DNA from 4 places in the Microbacterium sp. UBA7513 genome. Region 2 is predicted to be linked to each of the others. Evidence: predicted binding sites of a transcription regulator. Region 2 holds the regulator's gene; each other region holds the start of a gene.
What was found. The regulator LexA, encoded in region 2, represses DNA repair genes until DNA is damaged. The targets are predictions, from matches to a motif close to TCGAACANNTGTTCGA.
Positions count from the first base shown of each region.

Region 1 (7,720 bases), on a different contig from region 2:
CGCGGCTCGAGAGCATCGCGAAGGATCGCCCCCATGTTCGCGTGCTCTCGCTGCCGCACTCCGGATGGCCGGGCACTCCGCGCAACCGAGGCGTCGAAGAGGCCAGGGGGACGTACGTGCAGTTCGTCGATCAGGACGACTGGCTCTACCCGCGGGCACTGGAGCGGCTGTGCGACTATGCGGATCAGCACGGATCCGATGTCGTGGCCGGCAAAGAGGTGGGCATCGGACGCAAGCTGCCCGCCAAGATCTTCCAGCGCGACATCCCGCACGCCGTGCTCGGGGAAGACCCGATCCTGGAGATGCTGACGCCGCACAAGATGTTCCGGACGGCGTTCCTGCGGGAGAACGGCATCCGCTTCCCCGACGGGAAGGTGCGACTCGAAGACCATCTCTTCGTGATGCAGGCGTACTTCGCCGCCGACACGATCTCGGTCCTGGCGAGCGAGCCCTGCTACGCATGGGTGAAGGAGCCGGGGAGCGCGAGCTCGGCCCGCATCGAGCCGGAGTCGTACTTCCCGCATCTGGAGACCGTGCTCGACGTGGTCGAGGCGAACACCGAACCGGGGAAGGTGCGGGATCGACTGCTCCGGCACTGGTTCCGCGGCAAGATCCTCAACCGGATCGCCGGGCGACGGATGGTGAAGTATCCGGCGGAGTACCGCGACCGCCTCCTGGACGTGGTGGTGCCGCTTGCGCAGCGCCGCTTCGGACCCGGCGTGGACGCGGGGCTGTCGTTCCCGCAGCGCATCCGCGCCGCTCTGCTGCGCGCCGATCGCCGAGATGACCTTCTCGCCTTCGCCGCCTTCGAAGCGGAGACGACCTGCACCGCCACCGTGACCGCGGCGCGCTGGTCGCGCGGCGGCCTGCAGCTCACGGTGCGCGTCCGTCTGCTCCGGGACGGCAAGGAGGCGTTCGTGTTCGAGACCGTCGGTTCCGCCGACCGGCTGGTGTCCCTCCCACTGTCGACGACGGAGGATCTTCCGCCTGGCCGCCTGAACGCCCGCAAGGAGCGTCGCGCCGACCGGGTCGACGTGGTCGCGCAGGACACCCCGGAGCCGGGCCAGGCCGCGGAGTCCACCGCGGGTTCGGAGCGCAAGGTCGGCGGGCGCCGACCGAAGCGCCTCGACGCGGTGCCGATCGCCGTGGACCCGATGAAGGTGTTCCGTGAGGACGGTGCGCGCGAAGCCGACCTCACCGTCGCCGTACGCTACGCCGGCTGGATGTTCACCGCTCCGCTGACAGCGGCTCCCGACGTGACGGCACACCTCGGCAGGTCGCCGCTCCTCGCGGGCCGGCGGGTCGAACTCGTGCGTAACGAGGACGGCAGTCTCCGGCTGCGCCGCGAGTGGCCGGGCGGCGCGTGGCGCGACGCCCTGGCGCGTGCCGCCCGCCGCGTCCGCTCCCGACTTCGCCGCTGACAGGCGAGCGCAGCGCACCCCTCCCCCTTCGGGCGCCGTTCGCCCGAGACCCCGACGCCCGGCATCGCGAGCAGCCGCTACCCACTCACGCCGCGACATCGAAGCGCGCCCGTCCGCCCAGCCGCGGCGTGCGCCGCGGGTCGACCCACCGCGGCGGAAGGAACCACGGCCGGCCGGCCACACCGGAACCCTCGATGACGATCTCCCACCCGTTGTCGTGGATGCGGTGATGGCAGGTCTCGCAGAGCAGGATCCCGTTCGCGAGATCGGTCGGACCTCGGTCGCGCTGCCACCAACGGAGGTGGTGAGCCTTCGTCATCCCCGGGGGAAGCCCGCACATCGCGCACCCGCCGTCCCGCTCGACCAGCGCCAGGCGTTGGGCTCGCGTGAAGAGGCGCTTCTCGCGACCCCAGTCGAGGACCTCGCTCGCCCCGCCGAGGACGCAGGGGATGACGCCGCCGCTGGCCGCCATCCGCCGCGCAGCGCCGATGTCGATCACCTGGTCGAGCCCGTCGATCGTCGCCGACCCGGTGCCGGCCTGCAGGTCCTCGAGGGACACGCGCACGACCACCGTCGCCCCGGCGAGCGGCACGCGATCGCCCTCGCACCCGAGCACATGCCCGCAGAAGAGGGCCAGCGCATCGGCCTGGATCATCGCGACAGTCCGCCGATCCGCGTCCGGCGCACCGGCGTCCGAGGCGTCGAGGCGGGCCGCGAAGACGGCGGACACGTGCCCCCGGATCGCGGTGACGACCGGCGCCGCGGTCTCGGCATCGAGCTGCGCGTGCAGGTGCACCATGCCGTCCCGTTCGAAGATGCGCAGTCCGCGCCGAGCGCGCTGCTCCTCCGCCCGTGGCGCCACGCCGTCGGGGTCGAGCCACGCTTCGGCGCGGAGAACGAGCTTGCGCACTGCATCGAGCTCAAGGCCCTCGGCTGCACCGGTCAGCACGCGCTCCGCCTCGGTGATGCGCTCCATCCCGGCGGCCACGCGGCAGCGATCCAGAAGGGCGACGAGGAGTGCCGCCGCCGGCGCACCGAGGGCACCTGACGCGAGCGCTTCCCGGAGGAGCGGGTACCGCGCGGGCAGCGGCGCTCCGAGCAGATCGCTCCGCGGTGACGTCGCCTCTCCCACCTTCACCAAGCGCTGAGCCTCTCCCGCCGAGATGCCCGTCACCGCGGCGATGAGCTTCGCCGCCGTGCGATACCCGCGCTGCTTGGCCAGGCTGTCGGCCCTGAGCTCCGCGCGCGACTCCCGAGCGATGCCGGCGGCCACGTCGACGTGCATCGCGTCGAGCCGGCGCTGCAGACGCCCGATCGCGTCGACGACGTCGACGAGTTGCGCGCGGGAGAGCTCTGTCGCCTCGTCCGCGGCGCCCCACGCCTCGTCGAGGCGATCCATCGCCTCGCGCAACCCGGACATTTTCGACATGCTTCATTATATCTCCGAGAGGCTCGACTTTCGAAGATTTGTTCTAATGAATGCCGGCATTCCGCGGGGTGGCAAAGGCCCTCGCGCCCGCACCGGGACTGCCCACGCCCGGTCACCTGGGCGTAAGCGGTCAGGAGGTCGCCGTCGATGTCGTCTCGACGTCGATCGAGCCGAACGGAAACGGACTGAAGACGGCCCAGGAGTCGCCGGTGAACTGATCGATCGGGATCAACGCGAACCACACGTGCGAGACGACGACCGCGACCACGACGGACAGTCCGACTCCGCGCAGCATCCACTCCAGTGTCCTCAGCGCCGCGCGCTCGCCGGCCACCTCATCACGCGACCGAGCGCGAGCAGCACCGTCATGAACACGGGGTAGAGGAACGCGGTGACCAGCCACCAGAGGAGGACGCGGCGGATCGCGGCGATGACCACGGCCCCGGGAAGTGCGGTGGATGCCATGTCCGGGGAGGCGGACGGGGCGAGCGTCGATGTGCGCGGCTCCTAGCGGGCGGTCGCGTTCATCCTGAGGGACGTGGGGGTGGGACGGAAAGCTCACAGGGTGACGACGCCTACGGCGTGAGCACTCTCGTCTTCGACTCGTCGTAGAGATAGCTCTTTCCGGATTCGATCTCGACCAGGGCGCCTCGCGTATCGCGGAACCACCACGCTCCCGCCGAGTCGCAGAACGTGAGCTCCACATACGGCGCGAGCTTCCGCGCGGGACCCTTTGCCCAGGTGAGCCAGCGCTCGAGCCCCCGCTCGGTGAGCCGGACCTCCATCGGGTTCCGCCCGCTCGGCGGAACCACTCGCGTCTTCGCCGCGTAAGAGCAGACGCTGCCGAGCTGTATGCCGAGCGTCACCTCGTACACCGGCGCGGACCCGAGGTTCTGAACCCGCAGTTCGACGTAGTTCTCACCATCCTCGTTCCGGCGGACCACGGTCCACGCCGAGACCATCTCAGCCTGCTGACGTTTCATCGCCGCTGACGCGCGATCCTCGCGGGCCCGCTCCAGCCTGTACGCGCGCCAAGCGGCCCAGCCCGCGAAGAATGCGGCCACTGACGCGAGCACCGTCATCATCGCCGCGAACGAGTCCGGATTCCAACCCCACTGCATGCTGAACACTCCTCCGATTTCGTAGCCGCCCGTTTCGAGGCTAGCGACGATGGCGCGGACGGCTTGCATCGGAGCGATATCTCGCAGGGGGTGCTGCTTTCAGCCGCATCGAGTGCGGCGGCGGGCCCTCCAACAACGGAGAGGACACCCGCCCGGAGCCCACCGCGCATATGGGTGGCATGTCGACCACATGGTTCCGCTTCCACCACATCATCACCTTCGTCGCCCCGCATGCTGAGCTGCTGTTCGACATCGGCATCGGGCTTCTTGAACTCACGTCACCTTCCGGACGCACGCTGGAGAGCTGCATTCCACTCGGCCTCGACATCCTGAAGCTGCTCTGCGAGATCGCGAAGGAAGCTCTCCCCGGCTATCAGCCGCCAGCGATGCCCTCGCCCCGTCGAGGCCGGACCGCCTGAACAACCACTCCCACGTCATGGAACGCCGCGTGCATGGCATCCGCATCGATACCCACCCCGATAAGCATGCTCGCGAACGGCGCCTCTCCCCGCGCCGTCGGTGCGGCGCCTCTCCCGGGCTCGAACCGCAGGCGGCCCGTCAGCTCGACCCGGGGATACCCGCGTTCGGTGAGATTCGCCACATACTCGGCGCCGAGACGGGCGGGCAAGAGAACGACGGCCCGTTCGACACGACCGGCATCGACCTCACGCAGAAGCCGCCGGACGAAGTGGGACGCTTTCGCCCAGGGCGGGTTCATCCAGAGTCGCGACGGAGAGACATCATCATTCGCTCCGTCCGTAGGCCCTAGCGTCGAGGCTGTCGGCGGATTGGCCCACGAGGCGACCGAGAGCGCATCATCCTCGGCCGTCAGATGCCACCGGGCGGGAACACTCCGCCCCGGTTCGGCCGCCACGTCTCCGTCGATCTGCCCCAGTACCGACTCCACGCGGCCGATGAGCCACGCTGGTGTGAGCCACTCATCCGTCGCTGACGTGCGGATGGTCTCCAATCGTGCTGCCGTTACGCCCGCACGGTCACGTCGGGCGCGCCGGCTGGCTTCCGTGACGGTCAGGTTCCCATCGAGAACCTCGCGGGTGAGCTCGGCATCGGCGAGGAAGGTCCGCGCCGCACGCACCAGCCGGACGCTCACGCCTGCCGCACGCGCCGCGGCGTCCTGGGTCATGCCGAGGCCTGCAGCATTGCCTTGCTGGCCGGTGGTTCGCGTCGCCAGAGCCGCGGCGACGGCCGCCCGCTGACTTGTGGAGAGATGGCGCCGAGTGACGTTGTTGGCGAGCACGAACGCTCGCGCCGCAGCTTCGTCACCTGCGAGCTTCTCCACCACGAGAGGGATTCCCAACCGCTCGCACGCGCGTGCGCGATGGCGACCGTCGATGAGGTACTCGACCCCATCGGCAGCGACCCAGGACGTCGCAGGCACGTACTGGCCGTTCTCGGCGATGCTCCGCGACAGTGCCTCGAACTCTTCCGCGGGAATCTCAGGAAGGAGTAGCGCGAGGTCGTGCAGCGGGAGGGTGGGAGCCGAGGCGCGCATCACACCAAAGTACAGAGACGCGTCGCCATCTCCTCTCATACCTCCGTCCGAACACGCGCCGAGAGGGTGAACAAGCAGGGCCACAGCCGAGGCCTTGAGGGCGCGCTCGACCGTCAACTCGGCGACGACGTAGAGGAGCGACGCCACCGCATTCAGGAGGTGTTCGTGGCTCAGGTCCAGGATGGCGCCTAGCATCCTTCTGCCTGACGATGTGTAGCAGCGTACCGGCCGGCCGGGTAGTAGCGGTCCAAGCGAGCGCAGGCTGGACGCGCGCTCTCCCCGACTCGCCACATCTAGCGCGAACCGGCGAACACCTCCGGTCTTCACGCCTAAGCCCCTCACCCTGCGCACTCGTGCGTTGTCTCTGCTCGATGGCCTTTCTGACCGAAGCGCCTTGAGCTCAGAATCCCGCCGGAGCGACACGGCAGTGTCTCGTTGGATAGCGCTCTTCGATGCGTAACTCTTCGAGCACCTTTCCACGAACGTAGCTACAGCAAGCGAGCTTCTTGATTTGGCACGCGAACCCCAAACCGCTCCCCCGAACTCACCTGCTGCGCCACCCGCCGCAACGCCAGCAACAACGGCTCCACCAACACCGACCCCAGCACCACGTACCGCACGGCCGCCTCCGCAGACTCCTCCGGCACCCCCGCGATCTCCGCATCCGCTATCCGCCGTGCACTTGCGAGGTACTCCGTCATCGCCGCCTCCGGAACCGTGAACCCGACGCGCTCCAGCCCCTGCAACGCTCGCGCGACCGCATGCAGCACCGCCGGGTCACACATCCCCGGCTTCCACCCGAGCCGGGTGGCGAGCGCCTCGGCGCCGGCGAGGTCCAACGAGTCATCGGCCGGCGGGGTGATCGCGGCGTGCGCGGTCCCCAGCAGCTCGTGTGGGTTCGAGGGCGGATCATCCAGCGCCGCGACCACCCGTCGCGTCTCGGCAATGCTCACGCCCGCGTCGAGCAGTGCTCGGATGACGCGCAGCCGCTCCACGTGCTTCTCGCCATAGACGGCCTGCGTCGCGGAGGTGCGCTCTCCCTCGGGCAGCAGGCCCTCGCGCAGGTAGTACTTGATCGTCGGCACGGTCACGCCGGTCTGCGCTGACAGTTCGGAAATCCTCATGGCCACCTCTTGACTTCGATAGTAGCGCTATCCATTATGGATAGCATCGCTATCTAGTTGAGGAGTCGCCATGTCGAAAGCCGTCACGGGCCGCATGACCCACCACCACGAGGGCGAGCTCGTCGTGTTCCACATCGGGATGCAGATCAACCGGTGGTGGCGCCCCGACCTGTGGCTGCCTGCGTTCGTGGCCATGCCGCGTATGCTCCGCGAGCTCAGCACCGAACCCGACTCGGGCCTGCTCGGCTACCAGCTCCTCCTCGGATCGGGCGGGCCCTACGTCGTGCAGTTCTGGTCGTCCGTCGACAAGCTCTACGCCTATGCGTCGAACCCGGACCAGCAGCATCGTCCGGCGTGGACCGCCTTCAACCGCGCCGCCCGCAAGGCTCCGGGAGCGGTCGGCGTGTGGCACGAGACGTTCCTCGTCGACACCGCCGAGAGCGTGTACGTCTCGACGAAGCGCATGGGCCTCGCAGCCGCGACGGAGCACGTTCCCGTACCGCGACGCCACCACCGTGCGCAGGCGCGATTCACGGATGGGCGGACGGCGGCCCCCGCGGCAGCGCCCGCGCACGACCCAACGGCGTGAGGCAGGTCGCGCTCAACGTCCGGACGGACGGCGAGGTGCGGATGGCATGCGCCCCCGGCCACGGCTCCGGCGACGCGCGATCACTCGCGCCACCGCGCGCACGAGCAGGAACGCGAGCACGAGGATCACGACCGCGACCGCTGCGGTGATGGCGAACCCGGTCCAGCTGAAGAACGACGCGTCCATGCCTGGATCCTAGCGCTCCGCATGCTCCTGGGCAGGCCCCTCGAATATATTGCATACGTCGTCGTATGAGGTCTTCAATTGGTCACAGGCGGGCAATTGATCTGATCGGAGAGAACGTGCGCAAACACCTCAGACTCGCCAGCCTGCTCACCGCTGCGATCGTCGGCTCATCATCCCTCGCAACCGTCCCGGCCGCCTCCGCGGATACCGGTGCGGACGGAACCGACCTCGCGACCGAGGAGATCGTCGCGCTGGTCACGGAGGTCGCGCCCGTGCCCATCACCGCTGCCCAAACGACCGAGAGTTCCGAGCAGATCGTGGCCACCCTCGACGGCGG
Region 1 covers NZ_DLNJ01000025.1:50,629-58,348, forward strand. The annotation lists gene B2W79_RS14395 (glycosyltransferase family 2 protein) at 1-1,421, shown strand, start outside; gene B2W79_RS14400 (HNH endonuclease signature motif containing protein) at 1,507-2,850, opposite strand; gene B2W79_RS14405 (hypothetical protein) at 2,981-3,145, opposite strand; gene B2W79_RS14410 (hypothetical protein) at 3,160-3,315, opposite strand; gene B2W79_RS14415 (hypothetical protein) at 3,426-4,040, opposite strand; gene B2W79_RS14420 (hypothetical protein) at 4,151-4,390, shown strand; gene B2W79_RS14425 (ParB N-terminal domain-containing protein) at 4,345-5,679, opposite strand; gene B2W79_RS14430 (MerR family transcriptional regulator) at 5,973-6,608, opposite strand; gene B2W79_RS14435 (monooxygenase family protein) at 6,679-7,197, shown strand; gene B2W79_RS14440 (hypothetical protein) at 7,210-7,383, opposite strand; gene B2W79_RS14445 (hypothetical protein) at 7,500-7,720, shown strand, end outside.
Region 1: B2W79_RS14400 (HNH endonuclease signature motif containing protein) is a predicted target of LexA. The motif match lies at 2,881-2,896, and genes of this name have one in related genera.

Region 2 (7,720 bases):
CGCGGCCGTGAAGCTCGGCCTGGCGGACGACCCCGACGCCGCGGCCCAGCTCGACCTCGATGAGGCGCGCAAGCTCATCAACGCCCTGGCAGGGCTCATCACCGCCGGCGCCCCGGAGATCAGCGACATGCACGCACGCTCACTGCGCGACGGCCTCCGTTCGCTGCAGCTCGCCTTCCGCGAGGCCTCGACCATCCCCGACCCGATCGGCAAAGGGCCGGGCGAGAAGTGGACCGGCCCCGTCACCTGATCCGGCCGAAGCTCCGCCTCAGCTGCTGCGGCGGAGTTTGACCGTCAGAGAGTCGGCGAGGACGGCGATGCGGTCGTCCGCGGCCCAGCGCTGGGCGAGCCGGGCGAGCACGGCATCCAGCACCTCGCGCTCCAGTCCGTCGACGAGCTCCAGCACCACGATGAGCTCGGGTCCGCGGAGCCGGGCGTCCGGGTCTCCCGACGCGACCGCAATGTCGATCACGGCGAGTTCGTGGGCGATGCTCTCCCGGAGGGCGGTGACGACCTCCGGAGAGAGGAAGCTCGGCTCCCACGCGTGCCCCTGCGCCACGGCCCGGACGGCGGGGCGGCGGATCACGAACTCGGTGTCGGACGTGGGGTCCAGCACGATGAGGTCGGTGTCCTCCGACGACGCGGCCAGGGCCGCGCGGACGGCCTCGACCGGGATCGGGCGTGCCGACGGATCCCAGCGCTGCATCGTCTTGACCGACGAGAACACCGGCTGGACGCGGCGTCCGTCCGGGGCGGCGACGGTGACGATCGAGAGCTCCTGCGTCTTGTCCACCGCCAGACCGCTGGGGGCCACTCCCTCCTCGCCCTTCTCGGCGATCAGGGGGACGAGCACCCGGGCGGAGCGGAACGCGTCGACGACCTCGGCCTGGCTTCCCTCCCCCGCGCGGAAACGGTGAAGCGCAGCGAGCAGAGCCGGGTCCGCCGAGCCGTCGTCCGCCGCATGCGGGTTCGACTCGAAGCTGCGGCCCTCCCAGGGCACCCCGGCGGAATCGGCCCGGTTGTGCGACTCGGGGCCGCAGGCGTGGGGGTCAGTCTCCGGCGACATCCAGGGCCTCCGCGAGCGTGAAGGCGCCCGCGTACAGAGCCTTGCCGACGATGGCTCCCTCGACGCCCAGGGGCACGAGGTCGCGCAGCGCGGCGATGTCGTCGAGGTTCGAGATGCCACCCGAGGCGACGACCGGCTTCGGCGTGCGCGAGGTCACCTCGCGCAGCAGCTCCAGGTTCGGGCCGCGCAGCGTGCCGTCCTTGGTCACATCGGTCACGACGTAGCGGCTGCAGCCGGCGTCCTCGAGGCGCTCGAGCACCTCCCAGAGGTCGCCGCCCTCCTTCGTCCAGCCGCGCGCGGCGAGCGTCGTGCCACGGACGTCGAGGCCGACGGCGATCGCCTCCCCGAAGCGGCTGATCACGTCGGCCGCCCACTCCGGGTTCTCCAGCGCGGCGGTGCCGAGGTTGATGCGGGCGGCACCGCTCTCCAGAGCTGCCTCCAGGCTCGCGTCGTCCCGGATGCCGCCGGAGAGCTCGACATTGACGTTCTTGAACTGCTTGATGACCTTGCGCAGGATCGGCGCGTTGCTCCCGCGACCGAACGCCGCGTCCAGATCGACGAGGTGGATCCAGGAGGCTCCCTGCGAGACCCACTCCCCGGCGGCGTCCAGCGGGTCGCCGTAGCTCGTCTCGGTCCCGGCCTCCCCCTGCGTGAGACGGACCGCCTTGCCGCCGGCGACGTCGACCGCGGGAAGGAGCGTGAGCGAAGGGGACTGCGCGAAGTCGTTCATGGGGTCCTTGGTTCGGGTGGGTCTGCGGCCCGAGAGGGCACGAGAGACGAGGGTAGTCCGCCGCGAGGCGCGGGACAAACCGCGTGACGCCGGGCGCCGACGCGGCTCGGGGTCAGAGGCTCTGCACCCAGTTCCGGAGCAGCCGGATGCCGGCGTCCCCGGACTTCTCCGGGTGGAACTGCGTCGCCGAGAGCGGGCCGTTTTCGACGGCCGCGAGGAAGGGGCCGCCGTAGTCCGCCCACGTGAGCACGGGCTGCGGGAACGGCGGGATCACGTCGAGCTCCCAGGACTGCGCGGCATAGGAGTGCACGAAGTAGAAGCGCTCCTGCTCGATGCCGCGGAACAGGACCGTGTCCTTCCCCGGCTCGACGGTGTTCCAGCCCATGTGCGGCAGCACGGACGCGTCGAGCTCCGTCACGGCGCCCGGCCACTCGCCGAGGCCCGCGGTGTCGTGCCCCCGCTCGACGCCGTGCTCGAAGAGCACCTGCATGCCGACGCAGATGCCGAGCACCGGTCGGCCGCCCGCGAGACGACGGCCGATGATCTCGTCGCCGCCGTGGGCGTGCAGAGCATCCCGCACCGCCTGGAAGGCCCCGACACCGGGCACCACGAACCCGTCTGCCTCGAGCGCCTCGGCGCGGTCGCGCGTGAGGACGGCGTCGGCTCCCGCGGCGACGAGGGCCTTGACCGCGGAGTGGACGTTGCCGGACTCGTAGTCGAAGACGGCGACCCGGGGCGCGGCACTCACAGCGCGCCCTTGGTGGACGGGATGCCGTCGACGAGGGGATCCAGGGCCTTCGCCTGCCGGAACGCCCGCGCGAACGCCTTGAACTCGGCCTCGGCGATGTGGTGCGGGTCGCGCCCGCTCAGCACCCGCACGTGCACGGTCAGCGCGGCGTTGACGGTGATGGCCTCGAAGACGTGCCGTACGAGCGATCCGGTGAAGTGCCCGCCGATCAGGTGGTGCTCGAAGCCTGCGGGCTCCCCCTCGTGCACGAGGTACGGGCGACCGGAGATGTCGACGACCGCCTGTGCGAGCGCCTCGTCCAGGGGCACGAGGGCGTCGCCGTACCGCGAGATGCCGGACTTGTCCCCCAGCGCTGCGAGGATCGCCTGGCCAAGCACGATCGAGACGTCCTCCACGGTGTGGTGGGCATCGATGTGGGTGTCCCCTGAGGCCCGCACGGTGAGATCCGTCAGCGAGTGCTTCGCGAACGCCGTGAGCATGTGGTCGAAGAACGGCACCGACGTGTCGATGCGGCTCGCACCGGTGCCGTCGAGGTTCAGCTCGACCTCGACGGTGGACTCCGACGTGCTGCGCACGCGGCTCGCGGTGCGTGCGGTGGGCGCGGGGATGGTCATGATGCCGATCCTATCGAGGCCAGGGCGTCCAGGAACGCCGTCGTCTCCGCCTCCGTGCCGGCGCTGACGCGCAGGTGGCCGGGGATGCCCACGTCGCGGACGAGCACGCCGCGATCGTACAGCTGCTGCCAGGTCGCCTGCGGATCCGCGACGCCTCCGAACAGCACGAAGTTGGACCACGAGAGGTGCGGCGTGTAGCCGAGCGCTTCGAGCGTCGCCGTGATGCGGTCCCGCTGCTCCACGATCTCCTGCACCATGCCGAGCATGACGTCGGCGTTGCGGAGAGCGGCGACGGCGGCCGCCTGCGTCAAGGCGCTCAGGTGGTACGGCAGCCGGACGAGGCGCAGCGCGTCGATGAACGCCGGATCGGCCGCGAGGTAGCCGACGCGGGCACCGGCGAAGGCGAACGCCTTGCTCATAGTGCGGGAGACGGCGAGCCGCGGCCGTCCTTCCAGGAGGGTGAGGGCCGACGCCGCATCCCGCGGCGCGAACTCCTGGTAGGCCTCGTCGACGATCACGACGCCGCGGGCCGCCTGGTACACGGCCTCCACCACGTCGAGCCCCAGCGGGGTGCCGGTCGGGTTGTTCGGCGAGCAGAGGATCACGATGTCGGGGTCCGCCGCGCGCACCTGCTCCGCCGCCTCCTCCGGGGTGACCGTGTAGTCGGGCTGACGGGTACCGGCGATCCAGGACGCGCCGGTCCCCTTCGCGATGAGCGGGTACATCGAGTACGTGGGAGCGAAGCCGAAGGCCGTGCGCCCCGGTCCGCCGAAGGCCTGGAAGATGTGCTGCAGCACCTCGTTGGATCCGTTGCCCGCCCAGATCTGCTCCGGCGTGAGGCCGTGACCCAGGTAGTCGGCGAACGCCTCCCGCAGCGTCGTGAACTCACGGTCCGGGTACCGGTTCACGTCTCGGATCGCCACGGCGATGTCGTCGAGGATGTCACTGGCGACGTCGTCGGGAACAGGATGCGTGTTCTCGTTGACGTTGAGGGCGACCGGCAGCGGGGCCTGAGGTGCGCCGTACGGGGTGAGTCCGCGCAGATCGTCGCGGAGCGGGAGATCGTTGAGGGAGAAGGTCACCCTTCCCATCTTAAGAGGAGCACGGAGCGCCGAGGTCATCGTGACGATCGGATGGTCACGGACCGGAGGCAGGACCTCGGGCTCCGCGTCAGTCGGTGTACCGTGCCGGGAGCGCGAGCTCCTGACCGACCTGGAGCTCACCGCCGCGCAGGAGGTTCATCCGGCTGATCTCGCCGATGACATCCCGCGGGTCGGCGTCGGGAGCGATGCTGCTCGCGATCGACCAGAGCGTGTCACCGGGCATGACCGTGACGGTCTCGACGGAGACGGCCGGTGCGTCTACACCGGAGGCGATCGCGCTGCCCCCGCCGATGGCGGCGAAGGCGATGCCCGCAGCGAGCGGGACGGAGGCGAGCGCGAGCAGGGTGCGGCGGCCGCGGGCCGTGATCCGCAGCCGGGTGGCCGGACGGGCCGGCGCCGGAAGGGCGGTCGCGGTGCTGAGGCTCATGCTGCTCATGTCTGCTCCTTACTGTCCCGGCGCCGGAGCCCGGGGAGGTTGGCGTAGCTTTCGCATCCGCGACTCGGCCGGGAGCCGTGGATGCGAAGCTACGTTCCGAAGATATCTTCGAGTTCGAACATCTGTCAAGCCGTCTTCGAAACCACGCCCCGCGAATCGGCCGACACGCTCGAACAGATCTTCCAGATCGGCGCTTTTCTCGGATACGGTTTCGATAAGGACACCCCACCACGGGCCACCGACATTCGAAGCGGCACGTCGGATCACGCAGTGAAGGAGCACCATGAGCGACACCTCAGCCCTCGAGTCCGAGGCGCCGCGCACCCGCCGTCGCAAGAGCCTCAGCCCGAAGCAGATGGCGATCCTCGAGGTCATCCAGGCCTCGATCGCGCAGAACGGCTATCCGCCGAGCATGCGCGAGATCGGCGACGCCGTCGGGCTCAAGTCGCTGTCCAGCGTCACCCACCAGCTCGGTCAGCTCGAGCTCAGCGGCTACCTGCGACGCGACCCGGGCAAGACGCGCGCCATGGAGGTCCTCATCGACCTGCCCGGCACCGGCGCGGAGAACCCGGCGGACGTGGCGACCCCCGTGGGCGATGCCGCCCTGGTCCCCCTGGTCGGGCGTATCGCCGCGGGCGTGCCGATCACGGCGGACCAGCAGGTCGAGGAGATCTTCCCGCTCCCCCGGCAGCTCGTCGGCAAGGGCGACCTCTTCATGCTCAAGGTCTCCGGGGAGTCGATGATCGACGCCGCCATCTGCGACGGCGACTGGGTCGTCGTGCGTTCGCAGAACACGGCGGAGAACGGCGAGATCGTGGCCGCCATGCTCGACGGCGAGGCGACCGTCAAGGTGCTGCGCCGTCGCGACGGCCACACGTGGCTGCTGCCCCGCAACTCCGCGTTCGAGCCGATCCTGGGCGACGAGGCGGTCGTGCTCGGCAAGGTCGTCGCGGTCATGCGCGCGGTCTGAGACGCCGTATCGTCGGAGACGACGACGAAGGCCCTCCCGGTGCGCCGGGAGGGCCTTCGTGTGTCCGGGGACGACCGCGTCAGGCGGTGACCACCACGTCCTCGCGCACCCGTCGGGTCGCCTCGACGATGTTCCGCAGCGACGCCGTGGTCTCGGCGTAGCCGCGGGTCTTCAGACCGCAGTCCGGGTTCACCCAGAGCTGCCGGAGCGGGATCTCGTCGACCGCACGCCGGAGCAGGGACTCGACCTCCTCCACGGTGGGCACGCGCGGCGAGTGGATGTCGTACACGCCGGGGCCGATGCCGTGGTCGAAGCCCACCTCGGCGATGTCCGCGACGACCTCCATGCGGCTCCGGGCCGCCTCGATGGAGGTCACGTCCGCGTCGAGCGCACGGATCGCGTCGATCACGACGCCGAACTCCGAGTAACAGAGGTGGGTGTGCACCTGCGTGGCCGGTGCCGCGCCGCCCGTGGCCAGTCGGAACGACGCGACCGACCAGTCGAGGTACGCCGGCTGGTCGGCCTGCTTCAGCGGGAGCAGCTCCCGGAGCGCCGGCTCGTCGACCTGGATCACCTGGATGCCCGCGGCCTCCAGGTCGGCGATCTCATCGCGGAGCGCGAGCGCCACCTGGTTCGCGGTCACGCCCAGCGGCTGGTCGTCGCGGACGAAGGACCACGCGAGGATCGTGACGGGGCCCGTGAGCATCCCCTTCATGTGCTTCGCCGTGAGCGACTGGGCGTACGCCGACCAGGCGACCGTGATGGGCGCGGGACGCGAGACGTCGCCCCAGAGGATCGACGGGCGCGTGGCTCGCGAGCCGTACGACTGCACCCAGCCGTGCTGCGTGACCGCGAAGCCGTCGAGGTGCTCCGCGAAGTACTGCACCATGTCATTGCGCTCCGGCTCACCGTGCACGAGGACGTCGAGACCGAGGTCCTCCTGCAGGGAGACGACCGCGGCGACCTCACGGCGCAGGAACTCCTCGTAGTCGTCCTCGGGGATCTCGCCACGGAGGAACTGGGCGCGCGCGCGACGGATGTCGCCGGTCTGCGGGAAGGAGCCGATCGTCGTCAGGGGCAGCGCCGGCAGGCCGAGGGCGTTCTGCGCCTCCTCCCGCTCCTGGTACGGGGCTCGGGCGAAGTCGGCGTCGCTCAACGCACGGGCACGCACCTCGCCGTCGCGCACGCCGGGAGCGGTCAGGCGGTCCTGCAGCGCGGCGGTCGCGGCGTCCAGCTCGGCCGCGATCGCCGTGCGCCCTGCGGACAGGCCGCGGGCGAGAGTCACGACCTGCTGCACCTTCTGGTCCGCGAACGCGAGCCACGAGACGAGACGCTCGTCGAGCGCGGTCTCGTCGTCCACATCGTGCGGCACGTGCAGCAGCGAGGTCGAGGTCGATGCCGACACCGGGGCCCCGAGCGCACGGAGCGCCTCCAGAGAGTCGAACGCCGCGGAGAGGTCGCCACGCCAGATGTTGTGACCGTCGATCACACCGCCGACGAGGGTCTTGCCCTCGAGGCCCGGCACCGCGTCGGGCACGGTGCCGCGCACGAGATCCACGGCGATGGCCTCGACGGGGGCGGCGGCCACGGTCGCGAACGTCGCGCCGAGGCTCGCGTACGGCGCCGCGACGAGGATCGAGGGCCGCTCTTCGGCGTTCCCGAGCACCGCGAGCGCGCGCTCCGCGGCGGAGGCGAGCTGCGCGGGCGTCGCCGGCAGCGACTCACTCACGAGGGCGGGCTCGTCGAGCTGCACCCACTCGGCGCCCGCGGCGCGCAGACGGACGAGCAGATCGACGTAGACCGGCAGCACGTCCTCCAGCCGCGAGAGCGGCTCGAAGCCCTCCGGAGCGTCGTCCGACGCCTTCGCGAGCGCCAGCAGGGTGACCGGCCCGACGACCACGGGACGCGTGACGAAGCCGGCGGCGACGGCCTCGGCGACCTCGCGCACCAGGCGGTCGCTGGCGAGGGAGAACACCGTCTCCGGCCCGATCTCCGGCACGAGGTAGTGGTAGTTCGAGTCGAACCACTTCGTCATCTCCAGCGGCGCGCGCTC
Region 2 covers NZ_DLNJ01000022.1:5,070-12,789, forward strand. The annotation lists gene B2W79_RS12270 (DUF1844 domain-containing protein) at 1-250, shown strand, start outside; gene B2W79_RS12275 (SseB family protein) at 269-1,066, opposite strand; gene priA (bifunctional 1-(5-phosphoribosyl)-5-((5-phosphoribosylamino)methylideneamino)imidazole-4-carboxamide isomerase/phosphoribosylanthranilate isomerase PriA) at 1,050-1,796, opposite strand; gene hisH (imidazole glycerol phosphate synthase subunit HisH) at 1,909-2,544, opposite strand; gene hisB (imidazoleglycerol-phosphate dehydratase HisB) at 2,541-3,158, opposite strand; gene B2W79_RS12295 (histidinol-phosphate transaminase) at 3,155-4,249, opposite strand; gene B2W79_RS12300 (LysM peptidoglycan-binding domain-containing protein) at 4,329-4,697, opposite strand; gene lexA (transcriptional repressor LexA) at 4,981-5,667, shown strand; gene metE (5-methyltetrahydropteroyltriglutamate--homocysteine S-methyltransferase) at 5,747-7,720, opposite strand, start outside.

Region 3 (7,720 bases), on a different contig from region 2:
GATCCGCCGACGAGGATCGCGTCGCCGCCTGCCGCGTGGATCCGCTGCACAGCCTTTCGTGCAAGAGGCTGATACCAGGCCACGGCGGCGTCCTGCGTCACCTCTCGCGCGTCGAAGAGGTGGTGCGGAATGCCGCGACGTTCGGCGACCGACAGCTTCGCGGTGCCGATGTCCATGCCGCGGTAGAGCTGCATGGCATCGGCGTTGACGATCTCCGCCGGGTTGCCGCGCTGTCGGAGCTCCTCGGCGAGATCGAGCGCCAGATCGCTCTTCCCCGTGCCGGTCGCGCCGACGACGGCCCAGAGCCGAGGCGCGGTCACACTCCGATGCGGAGGGTCGGCAGGCCGAGGGAGACAGCGCGCGGAGCGCCGTCGCTCGGTGCCGGCACGGCGCACGACTCGGCCTGTCCCCGATCCCAGGCGTCGCCACCGCGCGTCCGGCGGATGCGGAGCGGGGCACCCGTCGGGTCGTCGGCGAGGAGGTGGAACGGCGCGGCGTGCGTCACCGTCACCGTGACGACGTCACCCGGCCGCGGCAGCTCCGACCCGGGAGTGACCTCGAAGTGCACGAGCCGGTTGTCCTGCGCCCGCCCGGTGAGGCGACGCGTCTCCGTGTCCTTCTTGCCTTCGCCCGTGGACACGAGAACCTCGACCTCACGGCCGACCTGCTTCTGGTTCTCCTCGAGCGAGATGCGCTCCTGGAGCGCGATCAGCCGGTCGTAGCGCGCCTGCACGACCTCCTTGGGCACCTGGTCGGGCATGGTCGCCGCCGGGGTCCCTTCACGGATCGAGTACTGGAAGGTGAAGGCGCCGGAGAAGCGCGACAGCTCGACGACGCGCATCGTCTCCTCGAAGTCCTCCTCGGTCTCGCCGGGGAAGCCGACGATGATGTCGGTCGTGATGGCCGCATGCGGGATGCGCTCGCGGACGCGGTCGAGGATGCCCAGGAAGCGCTCGCTGCGGTAGGAACGGCGCATCGCCTTGAGGATCCGGTCGCTCCCCGACTGCAGCGGCATGTGGAGCTGCGGCATGACGGCGGGCGTCTCCGCCATCGCGTCGATCACGTCGTCCGTGAAGGCGGCGGGATGCGGGCTCGTGAAGCGGATGCGCTCGAGGCCCTCGATCTCGCCGGCGGCACGGAGGAGCTTGCCGAACGCCTGACGGTCGCCGAACTCCACCCCGTACGAGTTCACGTTCTGCCCGAGGAGCGTCACCTCGATGGCGCCGTCTTCCACCAGCAGGCGGATCTCGTTGAGGATGTCTCCCGGCCGACGGTCCTTCTCCTTGCCCCGGAGGCTCGGGACGATGCAGAAGGTGCAGGTGTTGTTGCAGCCGACGGAGATCGACACCCAGCCGCTGTGCGCGGAGTCGCGCTTGGTGGGGAGGGTCGACGGGAACACCTCGAGGGACTCGAGGATCTCGAGCTCGGCATCGCCGTTGTGGCGCGCGCGCTCCAGGAGACCGGGCAAGGACCCCATGTTGTGCGTGCCGAAGACCACGTCGACCCAGGGAGCCTTGTCAAGCACGGCCTGCTTGTCCATCTGCGCCAGGCAGCCGCCGACGGCGATCTGCATCCCGGCCTTGCGGCGCTTGACGGCGGCCAGGTGCCCGAGGGTGCCGTACAGCTTCCCGGCGGCGTTGTCTCGGACGGCGCAGGTGTTGATGATCACCACGTCGGCTTCGGCTCCGGCCTCAGCGCGGATGTAGCCGGCGCTCTCCAGGGATCCGGACAGACGCTCGGAGTCGTGGACGTTCATCTGGCAGCCGAAGGTGCGCACTTCGTAGGATCGCTGGCGCCCGTCGTCGTCGACGGCCGCCGACGACGCGCTGATGATCGTCGGTTCGCTGCGGGGGATAGTCATGATGCTCCCATTGTACGAGCGTCACCGAGAGCCGATCGCGTGCGAACCGTCAGTCGGAATCCACGAACCGGACGCCGGAGGGGCCCCCGCCGAACGAGGCTTCCCGCAGCGCCGTCTTCGCCGCGTTCATGGCGACCGCTCCCCCGTACCCGCGGCGAGCCAGCTGTCCGACCAATCGGCGAAGCGCCGCGTCCGGATCGAGACGTCCCATGGAGCGGGCCTTGGTCCGGGCGAACTCCAGCGCCCGCTCGGCGTCGTCGTCGGGAAGCTCGTCGAGAGCCGCGTCGATGACCTCACGGGGGATGCCCCGCTGCGACAGCGCTCGGGAGAGGGCGACCCGGCCCTGCCCCTTGCGTTCGACACCGGCCGTCACGAGGAGCTCCGCGAGCACGGCGTCGTCGAGGTAACCCCGCCGTACGAAGTCGTCGATCACGTCGTCGATGGCGTCCGTGGCGAGTCCGTGTCCCTTCAACACCAGCCGGGCCTCGGAGATCGACAGCGACCGCGTTCGCAGCTTCCGCACCAACGACTCCTCCGCCGTCGTTCGGATCTCCTCCGCCGACGCGTCGCTCTCTGCGTCCGTTCCCTCTTCTGTCGCTCGGGACACGCCGCCGACGGCGCGCAACCTGGTGGTCTTCCCGCCCACGGAAGCGGCTCGCGTCGAGGCACCACGAGCGGGGTGCCGGGCGCTGGGGGAACCATCGTCAGCCGACGATGATCCTGCGGGCGCGGGCTCGTGCCACGTCGAGCGCCAGAGTCCCGCAGCGTCCGCCTGCGACCCAGACCGCACAGGCCGAGCGGACGACGGGTCGTCTGCCCCGCTATCAGCCGGACGCTCGGTGCGCGCAGCTCCGCCGAAGAGAGGGATGATGGGGGCGATCCGCTCGGAATCGCCCCCACGCTGATCACTCATCAGGCCGGGCGACGCTCAGCCAGCTCATCAGCACCCGGAGCCGCGGCCGGGCCGCCGATACCGAGCTTCTGCTTGATCTGACTCTCGATCGCCAAGGCGATGTCGGCGTTGTTGAGCAGGAACGTTCGCGCGTTCTCCTTGCCCTGGCCCAGCTGATCGCCGTCGTAGGTGTACCAGGATCCGGACTTCTTGACGATCCCGTGCTCGACACCGAAGTCGATCAGGCTGCCCTCGCGGGAGATACCGACGCCGTAGAGGATGTCGAACTCCGCCTGCTTGAACGGCGGGGCCATCTTATTCTTGACGATCTTGACGCGGGTGCGGTTACCTACCGCGTCCGTGCCGTCCTTGAGCGTCTCAATGCGGCGGATGTCCATACGCACGGAGGCGTAGAACTTCAGCGCCTTACCACCGGCGGTGGTCTCGGGCGAGCCGAAGAACACGCCGATCTTCTCGCGCAGCTGGTTGATGAAGATCATCGTCGTGTTGGTCTGGTTGAGCCCACCGGTGAGCTTGCGGAGCGCCTGCGACATGAGGCGGGCCTGCAGACCGACGTGGGAGTCGCCCATCTCGCCCTCGATCTCGGCCTTGGGCACGAGCGCCGCCACCGAGTCGATGACGATGATGTCAAGGGCGCCGGAGCGGATGAGCATGTCGGCGATCTCGAGCGCCTGCTCACCGGTGTCGGGCTGGGACACGAGCAGCTGGTCGGTGTCGACGCCGAGCTTCTTCGCATACTCGGGGTCGAGGGCGTGCTCGGCGTCGATGAACGCAGCGATGCCGCCGGCCTTCTGCGCGTTCGCGACGGCGTGGAGGGCCACGGTCGTCTTACCGGAGGACTCCGGACCGTAGATCTCGACGACGCGGCCGCGCGGGAGACCGCCGATGCCCAGGGCGATGTCGAGGGAGACCGAACCCGTCGGGATCGACTCGATCGGCTCCCGGACTCCTTCGCCGAGGCGCATGATCGCGCCCTTGCCGTAGTTGCGGTCGATCTGTCCGAGGGCGGCGTCGAGGGCCTTCGACTTGTCGCCGCCGGTGGGGATCTGCAGGTTCTTGGGTGTACGCGCCATGACCTCTCCTAAGGTGTCGTTTCCTGTGAGACCAACGCTAGAAGACGGCACTGACATGAGGACAGAGGAGGATTCTCCCCTGTGGACAGTCGGCCACTCGTGGTCACAGGTCCCGTGATTCGCTCACCAGCATAGCCCATATGGGAACAGGTGTTCGATATATGTCGGCGTGTCGGGCGAAGATCTGTCCGAACCACCAGGCATGCCGCAGCCCCGGATGAGGTCAGAACGGCGTCGACCGGGGCTTCTCCTTGCCGAGGCGACGGGAATCGGGGACGCCCATCGAATCGCACACGGCGATCCAGATGTCGCGGGGTTCGATGCCGCGACGGAACGCCTCGGCGGCGGTGATCGACCCGATGCTGCTCAGGGTGAGGTCGGTGTGGAGTGAGGCCGCGCGAGCCTCACCGAACTCCTCATTCATGAGGGTCCAGTAGAGGGTGTGGCGCATTACGGCTTGGCTGCCAGCCGCGGAGACGGATATCCGCCGGGGTGTCCGAGGATCTTGTCCGAGAGCTCCTGCGGGATGGTGTCCGGGATCTCGACGCCCTCTGCCAGGGCGAAGCGATCGGAGACCTCGGTGAGCAGCGCCGAGACGGGGAGATCGAGGGCTTCGCAGATCGCCGACAGGAGTTCGGAAGAGGCTTCCTTCTGTCCGCGTTCGATCTCGCTGAGGTAGCCGAGCGAGACGCTGGCTCCCGTGGAGACATCGCGCAGCGTCCGTCCCTGACGGCGGCGAGCGGAACGCAGGGCGTCGCCGATTTCAACTCTCAGTAACATTGTGCGTCCCTCCCTTTGCTCGCGCGATCGTGCATTCAACTTTACAGCCCGGCCGCGCGGACGCGCCAACCTGGGCGGGTGAGATCGGGGTATTGCCAGTCCTTTCGGAGAAACCGGCACGGTGGCATTTCAGTGCGTATGTCATGTTGATGAGACAACCGCTGAGACAGGGAACTTATTCCGCGCTCATTCACCGCCGGGACCGAAGGCGAGTTTCGTCGTGAACTCGCCGAGGCGCTCGACCATGGTCTCGACCGTGGCCCGCCGGATCGCCTCCCGGTCCCCCGTGAAGTGATGCTCGAGGACTTCTGCTCGGGAGCCGAAGGCGACAGCCGTGAAGACGAGTCCGACCTCCTTGCCGTCCTGCGGATCGGGTCCGGCGACCCCGGTGCACGAGACCCCGATGTCGGCGATGCAGGCGCGAGCGGCTCCGACGGCCATCTCCGCGGCGACGTGCGGGTCGACGGGTCCGGTCTCCTCGAGACGGTCGGCATCGACCCCGGCAAGGGTCGCTTTGAGGTCGGTGGCATAGGTGACGAGTCCCCCGCGGACGACCGCGGAGGCGCCGGGGACGTCGACGAGAGTGGAGATGAAGCGTCCCGCGGTGAGCGATTCCGCCGAGGCGACCGAGAGTCCCAGCCGCGTGCACGTGGCGATGATGCCCCGGCACGTCGCGAGAAGGTCAGCGGCCATCGTCGGACTGTGACTGGCCCGGAGTGCCGTCATCGCGAGTGCCACCAGGGTTGCGTTCGCCGAGGTTGCCGCCGCTGTCCGCATTGCCGGCAGGTGCGCCTGCCTCCCCCGCATGCGCGGCGCGGGCGAGCTTCGCCGCCTGGATGCAGTAGTCGACGCCGGTGACGATCGTGACGATGATCGCGGCGACGAGGACGAGCCACGCGATGACGAGGAGGACGACGGCGACGGTCCCGGGCACGAGGAACGCGAGCGGCTTCCACAGGAGCAGGAGGCCGATCGCCACGGTCTGGAGGACGGTCTTGATCTTGCCGCCGCGGGAGGCGGGCATGACGGCGATGCGGATCATGAAGAACCGCAGCACCGTGATGCCGAGTTCCCGCACGAGGATGATCACGGGCACCCACCACGGGACCTCGCCGACGACGGCGAGGCCGATGAGAGCCGCTGCCATGAGCGACTTGTCGGCGATCGGGTCGGCGATCTTGCCGAAGTCCGTGATGAGGTTGTACTTGCGGGCGAGGTCACCATCGATCTTGTCGGTGAGCATCGCCAGGAGGAACACCGCGAGCGCCCACCACCGCATCGTCATGTTCTGCCCGCCGTCGCCCAGAAGCAAGACGAGGAAGACGGGAACGAGCAGGATCCGCACGACCGTCAGCGCGTTGGGGAGGTTCCAGTTGCTCGGGGCGGCCTCGGGTGGGGTCTCAGCTCGATCGTTCACACCTCAACCCTATCGGAGACCCCAGGCAATGAGACGGAGCCGACCGCCCATCGTAGGCGATCGACTCCGCAATCGTTATGCCGGCCGCCTCACAGCGGCCCGTGGCCTCAGCGGCCGGTGAGCTGCCAGGCGTCCTCTCCCGAGGCCTCGACGACCTCGAGTCCCGTCTCCGGGTCGATGTCGCCGACCCGCAGATCCTCGGCATGGCCGACGCCGTTGCCGTAACGGTCCTCCCTCGCCGAGGCGGTCCCCCGACTGTCATCGGACGCACCGTACTCGTCGCCGGAGTCACCGTAGTCGTCGTCGAAGTCCTCGGCGAAGTCATCGGCAGCCGAGGCACCCGCGGAGGGACCTGCCGCCTCGGCGGGTGGGGTCTCCCCCTTGATGACGGCCAGGGTCGCCGGCAGATCCTCGGGGCGGACGAGGACGTCGCGGGCCTTCGATCCCTCGGAGGGGCCGACGATGCCGCGGGACTCCATGAGGTCCATGAGGCGACCGGCCTTCGCGAAGCCGACACGGAGCTTGCGCTGGAGCATCGAGGTCGACCCGAACTGGGTGGTGACGACCTGTTCGGCGGCCTGGAGGAGGAGTTCGAGGTCGTCGCCGATCTCCTCGTCGATCTGCTTCTTCGGCGCCTCGACGGCGACGTCCTCGCGGTAGTTCGGGGTGAGCTGGCCCTTGACGTGCTCGACGACCTTCTCGATCTCGGACTCATTCACCCACGCACCCTGGACGCGCATCGGCTTCGCCGCACCCATCGGCAGGAACAGGGCGTCACCCTGCCCGATGAGCTTCTCCGCACCGGGCTGGTCGAGGACGACACGGGAGTCGGCGAGCGAGGACGTCGCGAACGCGAGCCGGGAGGGCACGTTGGCCTTGATGAGGCCGGTGACGACGTCGACGCTGGGACGCTGGGTGGCGAGCACGAGGTGGATGCCGGCGGCGCGGGCGAGCTGCGTGATCCGCTGGATCGAGGCCTCGACGTCGCGGGGGGCGACCATCATGAGATCGGCGAGCTCGTCGACGACGACGAGGAGGTACGGGTAGGGCTGGAGGACCCGCTCGGACCCGGGCGGCACCTGCACGCGGCCCTCGCGGACGGCCTTGTTGAACTCCTTGATGTGCTTGAAGCCGAAGTTCGCGAGGTCGTCGTAGCGGGCGTCCATCTCGCGCACGACCCATTCGAGCGCCTCGGCGGCCTTCTTCGGGTTAGTGATGATCGGGGTGATGAGGTGCGGGATTCCCTCGTAGATCGTCAGCTCCACGCGCTTGGGGTCGACGAGGATCATGCGCACCTCGTCGGGGGTCGCGCGCATCATGATCGAGGTGATCATCGAGTTGACGAAGCTCGACTTACCGGCACCGGTGGCACCGGCGACGAGGAGGTGGGGCATCTTCGAGAGGTCGGCGACGACGAATCCGCCTTCGACGTCCTTGCCCACGCCCATGACCATCGGGTGGTCGGTCTTGCGGGCGGCCTTCGAGCGGAGCACATCGCCGAGGGCGACGTTCTCGCGGTCGGAGTTCGGGATCTCGATGCCGATCGCCTTCTTGCCGGGGATCGGTGAGAGGATGCGGACGTCGGCGCTGGCCACGGCGTAGGCGATGTTCTTCGACAGCGCGGTGACCTTCTCGACCTTCGTGTCCGCACCGAGTTCGACCTCGTACCGGGTGAC
Region 3 covers NZ_DLNJ01000029.1:10,599-18,318, reverse strand. The annotation lists gene miaA (tRNA (adenosine(37)-N6)-dimethylallyltransferase MiaA) at 1-320, opposite strand, end outside; gene miaB (tRNA (N6-isopentenyl adenosine(37)-C2)-methylthiotransferase MiaB) at 317-1,861, opposite strand; gene B2W79_RS15145 (regulatory protein RecX) at 1,911-2,384, opposite strand; gene recA (recombinase RecA) at 2,774-3,847, opposite strand; gene B2W79_RS15135 (DUF3046 domain-containing protein) at 4,071-4,298, opposite strand; gene B2W79_RS15130 (helix-turn-helix domain-containing protein) at 4,298-4,666, opposite strand; gene B2W79_RS15125 (CinA family protein) at 4,814-5,320, opposite strand; gene pgsA (CDP-diacylglycerol--glycerol-3-phosphate 3-phosphatidyltransferase) at 5,310-6,044, opposite strand; gene B2W79_RS15115 (DNA translocase FtsK) at 6,152-7,720, opposite strand, start outside.
Region 3: recA (recombinase RecA) is a predicted target of LexA. The motif match lies at 3,990-4,005, and genes of this name have one in related genera.

Region 4 (7,720 bases), 110 kb from region 2:
GCCGCCGCCGTCAGCGTGGCCGCGAGGGCGACGGGGGAGAGCGGGCCCGCCCCGCTCGCGAGGATCCACGCTCCCGCCGCCGGCCCGATCACGGCGCCGATGTTCAGGGCCGCGGTCGCGTAGGACCCTCCCATGGTCGGGGCGCCGGACGCGGCGTTCAGCACGCGGGCGATCAGTGTGCTGCCGACCGCGAAGGACAGCACGCCCTGCACGAAGACAAGGGCGAGAAGGGCGACGGGACGGGGCAAGACCGCCGCCCACAGGATCCAGCCGCCCAGGAGAAGTGGCCCGGCGACCGCGAGCAGCATCCCGGCGTGGTGGTCGGCGAACCGACCCGCGATGGTCACGCCGAGGAACGACCCGCAGCCGAACAGGACCAGCGCGAGGGGGACCGCAGCGTCGGGGAGGCCCGCGACTTCGGTGATGACCGGCGCGAGGAACGTGAAGACCGCGAAGGTCCCCGCGTTCACCAGGGCCGCCAGGCTCATCGCGACGGCGAGACGCGGTGTCCTCAGGAGCGCGAGCTCCGCACGCAGAGACGGCGCGGGCCCGGGGAGCGGTGTCGGAGCCGGCGCCGTGCCTGGTGCCGACCCTGGCACCGACCGGGGTCGGACGTGCGCCGCGCCCCGGATCGTCGTCGGCACGCCTCGGAGGATTCCGAGCAGTGCGGGGAGACAGAGGAGTGCGACGGCGGCGAAGGTGGCGCGCCAGCTGAGCGCGGCGCCGAGCACCGCCCCGGCCAGGACGCCGACCACGGTGGCGATCGTCGTGCCGGAGAGCAGCACCGCGAGACCGCGGCCGGTGCGTTCGCCGGGGACGAGGAGAGCGACCGTGCGGAGTGCGACGGCGAGGAAGCCGGCGTTCGCGAGGGCGCTGAGCACGCGCGTGACGAGCAGGAGCTCGAATGCGGAGGTGGCCGCGCCGACGACGTGGCATCCGGCGAAGAGCACGAGGCAGGCGATGAGCGTGCGACGTGGCGGCCAGCCGCGCGCGAAGGCGGCCAGGGCGGGGGCGCCCACGACCATGCCGACGGCGAAGCCCGAGGTGAGAAGCCCGGCCGTGCCGACCGCGACGTCGAGGTCGTCCGCGATCGCGGGGAGGAGTCCCGCGAGCATGAACTCGGAGGTGCCCATGACGAAGACCGCCAGGGCAAGGGCATAGAGGGGGAGAGGCATCGAGTGCTCCGAAGTGAGAGGGAAGAGGAGTGCTTCTCGTCACCACGGTCAGCGCCCGGGTCACCGGCGCGCGCCCGCCGACAGGACGGACGAAGGGATCAGCGGTTCACGGGGCTGACGGTGTGACCGGCAGCCCCCGACCTGTCTGATTCGGGACTCGACATGCCCTCCACCCTACGGCTGACCGGTGTGCCTGCGTGATCGGTGTACCTGCGTGATCGGTGTGCAGGCGTGATCGGTGTGCAGGCGTGATCGGTGTGCAGGCGTGATCGGTGTGCAGGCGTGATCGGTGCGCTCGCGTGTTCAGCCGGTGGTGGTCCTGGCGTCGGGCGAAGACCACGGAGGTTCCTCGGCGAAGGTCACGGTGTGCGGAGGCGGCGGTCGGTCGATGTAGGTCCGGCCGGTGGGGCTCGTCCACTCCAGAACGCCGCCCGGCCCCTGCTCGACGTGCCATGGGGAGTGGTGTTTGAGCATGTGATGCCGTCGGCAGAAGGTCGCGAGGTTGTCGTGCACGGTCTCGCCGCCGAGCGCCGCATCGTGATTGTGATCGAGGTCGCACTTCCGCGGCGCGAGGCCGCAGCCGGGGAAGCGGCAGCGTTGATCGCGGGCCCGCAGGTGTCGGCGGAGGTCTTCGCTCGGGCGATACCGGTCGACGGCCAGCAGTGCCCCGCTGATCGGGTGGGTGAGCACCCGGTCCCAGCCGCTCGCCGCGCCGGCGAGGCGCCGGGCCGTGGCCGGATCGATCGGGATCATCCCGTCGAGCTCGGCGGCGAGGATCGGAGCGCCGTCCATCGTCCCGTCCTGCTCGCCGTGCATCAGCTCGCCGTGCATCAGCGTCAGCACCGGCACGGTGACCTCGACGCGCGCCCGAAGCTCGGAGAGCAGGCCTTCCTCCGAGTCATGCCCCGCCGGAGCGCCGGTCAGGACGAGATCGGCGAGCAGATCCGTGCGCAGCTGATCCACCGTCCTGTCGTCGCGGACGCTCTCCTCCGCCTCCGGGCGCCGTGCCCGCGCGTTCTCCTCCCGCACGGCCTGCGCCATCTGGGAGAGCCGGTCGTACATCCCGTGCACGAGCGCCGCCGGGCCGCGGGCGCCGAGTTCGGCCATGCCGTCATCGAGGTCGGTCACCCACACCCGCCGCAGCTCCCTGGCGTCACGGTGTCGCTCGACGAGCGTCCGCTCCTGGAACCGGTCGGCCAGTCGGCGCACCTGGCGACGCACCCTGTTGGGCGACTCCACCGCTGCGACCTCGACAGCCTCCTCGGCGAACCGGGCACGATCATCGGCGTCGTCGAGGTGGGCCCCCGCCTCCACGATCACGCGCGCATGCGCGGCGCTGATGCGCCCGGCGCCCTGGGCCTCCCAGACGGCGGGGAACCGTTCGACCAGCCAGGACGCATCGGACATCCGCCGCTCGATGGTGCGGTCGCTGACGCGCTGTGCGGCCCCGATCTCCGCGGCGACCGTGCGGATCGCCATGTCGCCGCCGTCGGGATGACACGCCTGCCGAGCGATGTCGACCGCAAGTCGCCCCGCCATCGCGAGCAGTCCGTCGCGGGCCGCCTGCATGCTGCTCAGCGTCTTCTCCGCCGCCTCCAGCCCCTCCACCAGATCGGCGAGAATCGCCATCTGGGAGTCGGTCGCGTCGAGCAGTGCGGGCATGACGTCAGTCCATCACCGACCACTGACATTCGAACGAAGATTCGAAGGAATCTGGCCGAAAGTCGTATCACGAAAGGATAACGACCGTGGTTGACTGGCTCCGTGCTCCTGAACGTCATCGAAGCCGGGGAGGGCGACCGCATCGCCGTGCTGCTGCACGGCATGATGGGGTCCGCCGAGAGCTGGCACCGCGTGGTCCCGCTGCTCGTGGAACGGGGTTTCCGCGTGCTCGCGCTCGATCTGCCCGGCCACGGCCTCTCGCCGCGTGATCCGGAGCTCACGATCGAGACGGCGGCCGACGCCGTCGTCGCCACGCTCGCGCAGACGGCGCTCCTTCCGGGGGCACGTTCCGCAGCGGGGCACGGGGCCGCCTCCCCGCTCGCCGTCGCCGTCGGGCACTCCTTCGGTGCCACCGTGCTCGCCGCCGCCGCGCCCCGCCTCGACCCAGGCCTCGCCGTCTACGTCGACGCGCCGCTCGCCCTCCAGGGCGGCCAGAACCGCGCCTCCCTCATCTCGCAGTACGAGCACGACCGCCGCGCGCGCATGTCGCCCACCGAACTCCGCAAGCTCCGGCCGTTCTACTCCGTCGACGACGCCACGGTCGAGGCGCGGGCGGCCGAGCGCTTCGATCCGCCAACCGCGGCCTCCGTCTCCTGCGGGGAGGATGGTCATTGGACCGCCGCCCCCGGCTCCATCGTCGTCCGCGCGGAACCCAGCGCCTGGGTCACCGACGAGGACGCGCGGCGGTTCGAGCACGGCGGGGTGACGGTGCGGAGCATCCCCGGAGCCGCCCACACCGTCTGGTACAGCCACTTCGAGGTCTTCACCGCCGCGCTGCCGGAGCTCTTCGCCCCGTCGCTGGTCTGACCGGGAGACCGTCCGACGCGGCGCGACTACCCTGGAGAGGACATGGCACATCTTCTCGGGGCCGAAGCCCTGCACCTCGAATACCCGACCCGCGTCGTCTTCGACGCCGTGACCCTCGGCATCGAGGAGGGTGACCGCATCGGCATCGTCGGCCGGAACGGCGACGGCAAGTCGAGCCTTCTCGGCATGCTCGCCGGCACGAAGGAGCCGGACTCCGGCCGGGTCACCGTCCGCGGCGGCACTCGCATCGGCGTGCTGGACCAGGCCGACACCCTCCCCGACGACATCACGATCGGCGCCGCCGTGGTCGGAGACATGGCCGAGCACGAATGGGCCGGGGACGCCCGCGTCCGCGACGTGATCGAGGGACTGCTGACCGATCTTCCCTGGGACGCGCAGATCGGCTCCCTCTCCGGCGGACAGCGCCGCCGCGTGTCCCTCGCGAAGCTGCTCACCGCTGACTGGGACGTCATCGCTCTCGACGAGCCGACGAACCACCTCGACGTCGAGGCGATCACCTGGCTCGCCGGACACCTCAAGAAGCGCTGGCCCGCGAACGCCGGAGCCCTCCTCGTCGTGACCCACGACCGGTGGTTCCTCGACGAGATCTGCACCGAGACGTGGGAGGTGCACGACCGCATCGTGGAGCCCTTCGAAGGCGGCTATGCGGCGTACATCCTGCAGCGGGTCGAGCGCGACCGCATGGCGGCGGCGACCGAGGCGAAGCGGCAGAACCTCGCCCGCAAGGAGCTCGCCTGGCTGCGCCGCGGTGCCCCGGCCCGCACCAGCAAACCCAAGTTCCGCATCGATGCGGCCAACGAGCTCATCGCCGACGTGCCCGAGATCCGCGACAAGGTCTCGCTGCAGTCGCTCGCCGTCTCGCGGCTGGGCAAGGACGTCGTCGACCTGCTCGATGTGGGGGTGACGTACCCTTCGGCAAGCTCAGGGACCCAGACTTCGACGGGATCAGGAGCCGGCGGGAAGACCGTGCTCAAGGACGTGGAGTGGCGGATCGCCCCGGGCGAGCGCACGGGGATCCTCGGCGTGAACGGTGCCGGGAAGTCCACGCTCCTGGGGCTCATCTCCGGCACGGTCGAGCCCACGGAGGGGCGGATCAAGCGCGGGAAGACCGTGCAGGTCCGTACGCTCACGCAGCGCCTCGACGAACTCCTGCCGCATTGGAACGACCCCGTGCGCGTGGTGATCTCCGGTCTGCGCACGTCCTACACGCTCGGTGCCGGGTCGAAGGCGCAGGACCTCACACCAGGACAGCTCCTGGAGCGGCTCGGGTTCTCGTCCGCCCAGCTCTCCACTCCGGTGAAGGATCTCTCCGGCGGTCAGCAGCGCCGGTTGCAGCTGCTGCTCGTGCTGCTCGACCAGCCGAACGTGCTCATCCTCGACGAGCCCACGAACGACATGGACACCGACATGCTCGCCGCGATCGAGGACCTCCTCGACTCCTGGTCGGGCACCCTCCTCGTCGTGAGCCACGACCGGTACTTCCTGGAGCGGGTGACGGATCAGCAGTACGCGATCCTTCCCGGTCCCGACGGCGCGGGGCGCCTGCGCCACCTCCCGGGCGGCGTCGACGAGTACCTTCGGCTGCGGCAGCGCGTCGAGAGCGCCCCGACGACCGCGACGGCGGCATCGGCCCCCGCAGCGAGCGGTCTCGACGGCGCGGCTCTCCGGGCGGCGCAGAAGGAAGCCGCCGCCCTCGAGCGTCGCATCCAGAAGCTCACGCAGCAGGTCGACGCGGCCAAGCACGCCCTCGCCGACCACGACCAGTCCGACTATGCGGGCCTCGGCGAGCGCATGAAGGCGATCACGGCGCAGGAGGGCGAGATCGAGGAGCTGGAGCTGCGCTGGTTCGAACTCACGGAGCAGATCGGCTGACGGAGGAATATCCTTCTCCCACGACTGTTGGGAGTAGCGATGGAAGGCCTCGAAGTAACCGTCCTGCTCGGACTCACGATCCTCGTCGGAACCCTGATCGCCCCGCGCGTGCGTCTCGCGCTGCCCCTCGTCCTCGTCATCCTCGGACTGCTGCTGGGCTTCATCCCGCCTCTGCGCGAGGTCCAGCTGCCGCCGGAGACCGTGCTGCTGCTGTTCCTGCCGGTGATGCTGTTCTGGGAGAGCCTGACGACATCGCTGCGGTCGATCCGCCGCGACTTCCGCTACATCGTGCCGATGAGCACGCTCCTCGTCGTCGCCTCCGCGTTCGCGGTGGCCGGCATCGGCGTGCTCTTCGGCATGCCCTGGGAGATCGCCCTCATCCTGGGGGCCGCGGTCGCGCCGCCCGACGCCACGGCCGTCGCCGCCCTCGGCCGGCTGCTGCCGCGTCGGATGTTCATGAAGCTCAAGGCCGAGAGCCTGACCAACGACGGCACCGCGCTCGTGCTCTATGCCATCGCGGTGTCCCTCGCGCTGGGCGGCCAGGTCACGCCGCTCTCGGTCACCTGGGACGTTCTGGTGTCGTACGTGGGCGGGATCGCCGCGGGGATCGTGGTCGCGGCCCTGGCCACGCTGCTGCTGCGCCGCATCTCCTCCACCATCGTCATCAACGTCACCCTGCTGCTCGTGCCGTTCTCCGCGTTCCTGCTCGCCGAGCTCGTCCACGCGTCCGGCGTGCTCGCCGTGGTCGTGGCCGGGCTCATCATCGCCTGGGTGTCGCCGCGCGTGACGACGGCGGCCTCGCGCCGGCAGGCCGACGCGGCCTGGCCGTTCGGCGTCTTCCTGCTGAACGGGGCGCTGTTCGTGCTCATCGGCCTCGAGGTGCAGTTCGTCGCGCACGAGATCTCCGCCGCCGCCATCGGCCGCCTGGTGCTCGTGACGCTCGCCGTGTGGGCGACGCTCTTCGCCGTGCGGTACGTGTTCCAGCTCCTCAACGTGCTGTTCCAGCGCCGTCCGGCCGAACGCCCGCAGCGCGGGGCCCGCTCCCGTGCCCGACTCGTGTCCACGGTCGCAGGCATGCGCGGCGCCGTGTCGCTGGCGATCGCGCTTTCGGTGCCGACCGGTGTCTCCGCAGGGAGCATGGTGGGCGGGCGTGACGAGATCGTCTTCGTGACCGCCGGGGTGATCCTGCTCAGCCTCCTCGTGCAGGCGCCTCTCCTTCCCGCGCTCGTGCGCTGGGCGCGATTCCCGGTCGACCATGCCGAGGACGAGGAGTACGAGCTCGCCGAGCGGGCGATCTCGGGTGCGGCCCTGGCCGCGCTCGACGACCTCGCCGCGGAGCACGGCATCGGCCAGGAGGTGCGCGACCGGGTGCGTGCCGAGGGGTACCAGGCGCTGGAGTTCGCGAACGCCAGGACGCTCGCGCGGGAGCAGGCGCTCATCGACGCCGAGGCCGACGCGCTGGACGAGATGCTCGGCGAGCCCGATCCCTACGGCACCGGGGGAGAGGCGCCCCGTCGCGAGGACGAGGACGCAGACGCGGGGGACGTCGCGGTGTCGGCAGGGACCGCCCCCGACCCCGAGACGACGGACGGCACGACGCTGCAGATGATCGCGACCTCCGCCGACGTCGACCTCGCCCAGCGCTCACCGCTCGTGCGGCACGAGGAGCACACCCGGCTCAAGCTCGCGCTGCTCGACCGCAAGCGCGAGGTGCTGCTCGGGCTCCGCGGCGCCGGCACCGTGGACGACATGGTGGTCCGCCGGATCTCCGCCCGTCTCGACCTGGAGCAGGTGCGTCTGCAGGGGATCGAAGAGTTCGACTGACCGGCCCGGGCGGCTGTGACGATCTCGTCGTTCCCTTACCGGTCAGACAGGAATTGCGGAACGGGGCCGGGCGCATGCTTGCGACCGGCCCCGCCGTGATAGCAACGGTTACACGCCTGAAAGATCGACCCAGTGTGTCAACTTCAACCATGCGCTCCCGGTTCCCGAGAGCTTGAACTTCACCTCGGCGAGCACCCGGGGAGAAGTGAGCGAGTTCTGTGGCGGCTTGGTCTGGAAGCCCCACCCCGTGTTGTAACTGTAGGTGTTCGCCGTCGGGGCCTTCTTGATGATGGACGGTG
Region 4 covers NZ_DLNJ01000022.1:114,140-121,859, reverse strand. The annotation lists gene B2W79_RS12860 (Cmx/CmrA family chloramphenicol efflux MFS transporter) at 1-1,175, opposite strand, end outside; gene B2W79_RS12855 (HNH endonuclease signature motif containing protein) at 1,479-2,837, opposite strand; gene B2W79_RS12850 (alpha/beta fold hydrolase) at 2,940-3,704, shown strand; gene B2W79_RS12845 (ABC-F family ATP-binding cassette domain-containing protein) at 3,747-5,597, shown strand; gene B2W79_RS12840 (Na+/H+ antiporter) at 5,637-7,421, shown strand; gene B2W79_RS12835 (hypothetical protein) at 7,530-7,720, opposite strand, start outside.
Region 4: B2W79_RS12855 (HNH endonuclease signature motif containing protein) is a predicted target of LexA. The motif match lies at 2,867-2,882, and genes of this name have one in related genera.